DNA from 2 places in the Klebsiella africana genome. Region 1 is predicted to be linked to the other one. Evidence: predicted binding sites of a transcription regulator. Region 1 holds the regulator's gene; the other holds the start of a gene.
What was found. Region 1 encodes LexA, which represses DNA repair genes until DNA is damaged. Its sites were predicted from a motif close to TNCTGTATGTACATACAGNA; they were not measured.
Positions count from the first base shown of each region.

Region 2: metR (HTH-type transcriptional regulator MetR) is a predicted target of LexA. The motif match lies at 929-948, and genes of this name have one in related genera.

Region 1 is NZ_CP084874.1:4,895,443-4,897,645, forward strand. Features, by position in the region: gene dinF (MATE family efflux transporter DinF) at 1-674, opposite strand, end outside; gene lexA (transcriptional repressor LexA) at 745-1,353, opposite strand; gene LGL98_RS23530 (diacylglycerol kinase) at 1,476-1,844, opposite strand; gene plsB (glycerol-3-phosphate 1-O-acyltransferase PlsB) at 1,973-2,203, shown strand, end outside.
Region 2 is NZ_CP084874.1:5,009,365-5,011,567, reverse strand. Features, by position in the region: gene LGL98_RS24050 (carboxylate/amino acid/amine transporter) at 1-56, shown strand, start outside; gene metR (HTH-type transcriptional regulator MetR) at 1-897, opposite strand, end outside; gene metE (5-methyltetrahydropteroyltriglutamate--homocysteine S-methyltransferase) at 1,129-2,203, shown strand, end outside.

The DNA.
Region 1 (2,203 bases):
GCGTTTTTCAGCATGACCAGCGACACACCGCGCAGCGTCAGCACCCGCTTCGCCATCACCAGGCCGATGAACAGGGTCGCGTACTCGGCGGTGACCGTGGCCAGCGCCGCCCCCTGGACGTTCATCCGCAGGCCCATCACCAGCCACAGGTCGAGCACAATATTCAACAGATTACCCACCACCAGCAGAATAACCGGCGCCCGGGCGTACTGGACGCCCAGCAGCCAGCCGAGCAGCACCAGGTTGGCCAGCGAGGCGGGAGCGCTGAGCCAGCGGATTTCGAGAAACCGTCTCGCCTGCTCGAGAACTGCCTCGCTGCCGCCGACAATATGCAGAGCGAGGTCAATCAGCGGCAGGCGGAGCAGGATAATCAGCACCCCGGCGCCCAGCGCCAGGGCCAGCGGCTGCACCAGCGCCCGCGCCAGCCGCTGCGGATCTTTGGCGCCCCAGGCCTGAGCGGTGAGCCCGGTGGTGCTCATACGCAGAAACAGCAGCAGCATAAAGAGGAAACTGGTGGCCGTCGTTCCGACCGCCACACCGCCGAGATATACCGGGCTGTCCAGGTGGCCGATCACGGCCGTATCCACCAGCCCCAGCAGCGGAACGGTGATATTGGAGAAAATCATGGGTAGCGCGAGGCGCCACAGTGCTTTATCGGCGGCGTTGAGCAGCATGAAGAGGGACCAGACAGAGGAGAAACATCGCAGCGTCATGCATCATGATGACGCTGCGTTAAGACGGGAGTTACAGCCACTCACCGTTACGGATCACGCCGACGGCCAGACCTTCAATGGTGAAGCTCTGCTGGCGCAGATCGACGACGATCGGGGAAAACTCGCTGTTTTCCGGCAGCAGTTCAACGACATTGCCCTGCTTTTTCAGACGCTTTACGGTCACTTCTTCATCGATACGCGCGACAACCACCTGGCCGTTACGCACGTCCTGAGTTTTATGCACCGCCAGCAGATCGCCATCCAGAATACCAATGTCTTTCATCGACATACCGCTAACGCGCAGCAGGAAGTCGGCATTCGGTTTAAACATCGACGGGTCGACCTGGTAGTGGCCTTCAATATGCTGCTGCGCCAGCAGCGGTTCACCGGCGGCAACGCGGCCGATCAGCGGCAGGCCGTGCTCTTCTTCCGTCAACAGACGAATACCGCGAGAGGCACCGGAGACGATCTCGATCGCGCCTTTACGCGCCAGCGCTTTCAGGTGTTCTTCCGCCGCGTTTGGGGAACGGAACCCCAAGCGCTGAGCAATTTCCGCACGCGTCGGCGGCATGCCCGTCTGGCTGATATGATCCCGAATGAGATCAAACACCTCTTGCTGCCTGGTCGTTAACGCTTTCATTCCGCCCCCTGGGTGTATATACAGTTATGCTGTGAGTATATACAGCTAACGGTGATTTTGGAACCACATGGCACACAAAAATCGGCAGATTGTTTAGATTTTGCGAGGGTTAGCGAAGAACGTTAATGATAATGGCTCCACAGCAGCGTCCCCCAGGTGATCAGCGCGATGATAATCGCCAGCAGAACCGCCGCCGATCCCATATCTTTGGCGCGCCCTGAAAGCTCGTGAAAATCCGAGCCGATACGATCCACAACCGCCTCAATCGCGCTGTTGAGAATTTCGACTATCATCACTAGCAGGACCGAGCCAATCAGCAATACGCGGGTGATGGCGTCGACGTCCAGCCAGCAGGCGATCGCGACGGCCACGATGGCGGCGACGCCCTCCTGACGAAACGCGGCCTCGTTGACCCACGCCGCGCGAAATCCTTTCCAGGAGTAACCTGCCGCTTTAATGATTCGGGTTAACCCGGTGGTATTATTGGCCATCGCAAAACCTTTTTATGTAAATGACGTCGATGAGTGTACGCGTTTGCCGCGCGGTAACGGAAATTTTGCCCGCTTTCTGTTATTCTTGCCGCGCATTTGCATGATTAACCAGAGGCTTCACATCGTTTATGTCCGGCTGGCAACGAATTTACTATAAATTACTGAATTTACCATTACGGGTGCTGGTAAAAAGCAAGTCTATTCCGGCAGAGCCCGCCCAGGAATTAGGACTCGATACCTCGCGTCCGGTCATGTACGTCCTGCCCTATAACTCGAAGGCGGACCTGCTGACGCTGCGCGCCCAATGTCTGGCGCATGATTTACCTGACCCGCTTGAACCGCTGGAGATCGACGGCACG
Region 2 (2,203 bases), 110 kb from region 1:
CGCACTCCGGACAAACGGCAGATGATCGCAGGCATGGTTCCGCGCAGAGCGAATAAACGCTTCGGTGACCGGTTGACGTTGTTCGCCATCGCGAACGGCCGCGTACAACCGGCTCCATAATCCCTCGCCCAGGGTTTTGGTGACCACCAGGCCCTGGCGTTCAAAGCTTTCCACCACCCAGTGCGGCAGTGCGGCAATGCCCATCCGGGCAGCCACCATCTGGATCAGCAACAGCGTGTTATCGACGCTTTTCAGCTGCGGGCTGATGCCGGCCGGCTGCAGGAAGTGGCGCCAGATATCGAGGCGCCCGCGCTGCACGGGATAAATCAACAGCGTTTCCGCGGCCAGATCCTCCGGGGTAACCAGCGTCTTCATGGCTAACGGATGCTCGGGCGCCAGTACCAGACGCACCTCATAATCAAACATTGGCGAGTAGTGCAGACCGCTGCGCGGCAGGATATCGGAGGTCATCACCAGATCCAGTTCGCCCTGCTGCAGCGCTGGCTGCGGGTCGAAGGTCACCCCGGAATGGAAGTCGACCTCCACATGTGGCCAGCGGGCGCGGAAATTCTCCAGCGCCGGCGTCAGCCACTGAATACAGCTGTGACATTCGATAGCCAGGCGCAGTTTGGTCTGCTGCGGTTCGTTACAGTCCTGCAGGGCGCGGGCGATCTGCGGCAGTACCTGGTTGGCCAGCTGTAAGAGGATCTCCCCCTGAGGGGTAAAACGCAGCGGTTGGCTCTTACGCACAAACAGACGAAAGCCAAGGCGCTGTTCCAGATCGCTGAACTGGTGAGACAAAGCGGATTGGGTCTGGTGCAGGGCCGCTGCTGCGCCCGCCAGTGAACCGCTGTTCCGCAACGCTTGCAGCGTTTTCAGATGTTTAATTTCGATCATGAAAGTCCTTCACTTCGCCATGAGCAATTTGCGCTTGAGGAATATACAGTAACTGCCAATTATGGATGTGTAAACATCTGGACGGCTAAATCCTTTATCTTTCGAATTTATGGTGCGTTGGCTGCACTTCCTCACCCCAGTCACTTACTTCAGTAAGCTCCTGGGGATGAGCAAGTTTGCCGCCTTCCCTAAATCCGAAATCTTTCGGATTGCAATTATGAGGCTCAAAAAATGACAATTCTTAACCACACCCTCGGTTTTCCTCGCGTTGGCCTGCGCCGCGAGCTGAAAAAAGCGCAAGAGAGCTACTGGGCGGGCAACGCCACTCGCGAGGAACTGCTGGCGGTAGGCCGTGAGCTGCGCGCCCGTCACTGGGAGCAGCAGAAACAGGCGGGCATTGATCTGCTGCCGGTGGGGGATTTCGCCTGGTACGACCATGTTCTGACTACCAGCCTGCTGCTTGGCAACGTGCCGGCTCGTCATCAGAACAAAGACGGATCCATTGACATCGATACCCTGTTCCGCATTGGGCGCGGCCGCGCGCCGACTGGCGAACCGGCCGCCGCTGCGGAAATGACCAAATGGTTCAACACCAACTATCACTATATGGTGCCGGAGTTTGTGAAGGGCCAGCAGTTCACACTGAGCTGGACCCAACTGCTGGATGAAGTGGACGAAGCGCTGGCGCTGGGCCACAAGATCAAGCCCGTGCTGCTGGGGCCGGTGACTTATCTGTGGCTGGGCAAAGTGAAAGGCGAACCGTTTGATCGTCTGAGCCTGCTGAATGCCATCCTGCCGGTTTACCAGCAGGTGCTGGCCGAACTGGCGAAGCGCGGCATCGAGTGGGTGCAGATTGATGAACCGGCGCTGGTGCTGGAGCTGCCGCCAGCGTGGCTGGAGGCCTTTAAACCGGCTTATGACGCCCTGCAGGGCCAGGTGAAGCTGCTGCTGACCACCTATTTTGAAGGAATTAGCGACAATCTCGCGACCATTGCTGCGCTACCGGTCCAGGGGCTGCACGTCGATCTGGTGCACGGCAAAGATGATGTCGCCGAACTGCATAATCGCCTGCCGGCCGACTGGCTGCTGTCCGCAGGCTTGATCAATGGGCGTAACGTCTGGCGCGCCGATCTCACTGAAAAGTATGCGCAAATTCTAGACCTCGTCGGTAAGCGCGAGCTATGGGTCGCGTCATCCTGCTCTCTGCTGCATAGCCCGATCGATCTGAGCGTGGAGACGCGCCTTGATGCGGAAGTGAAGAGCTGGTTTGCCTTCGCGCTGCAGAAATGCGGTGAGCTGGCGCTGC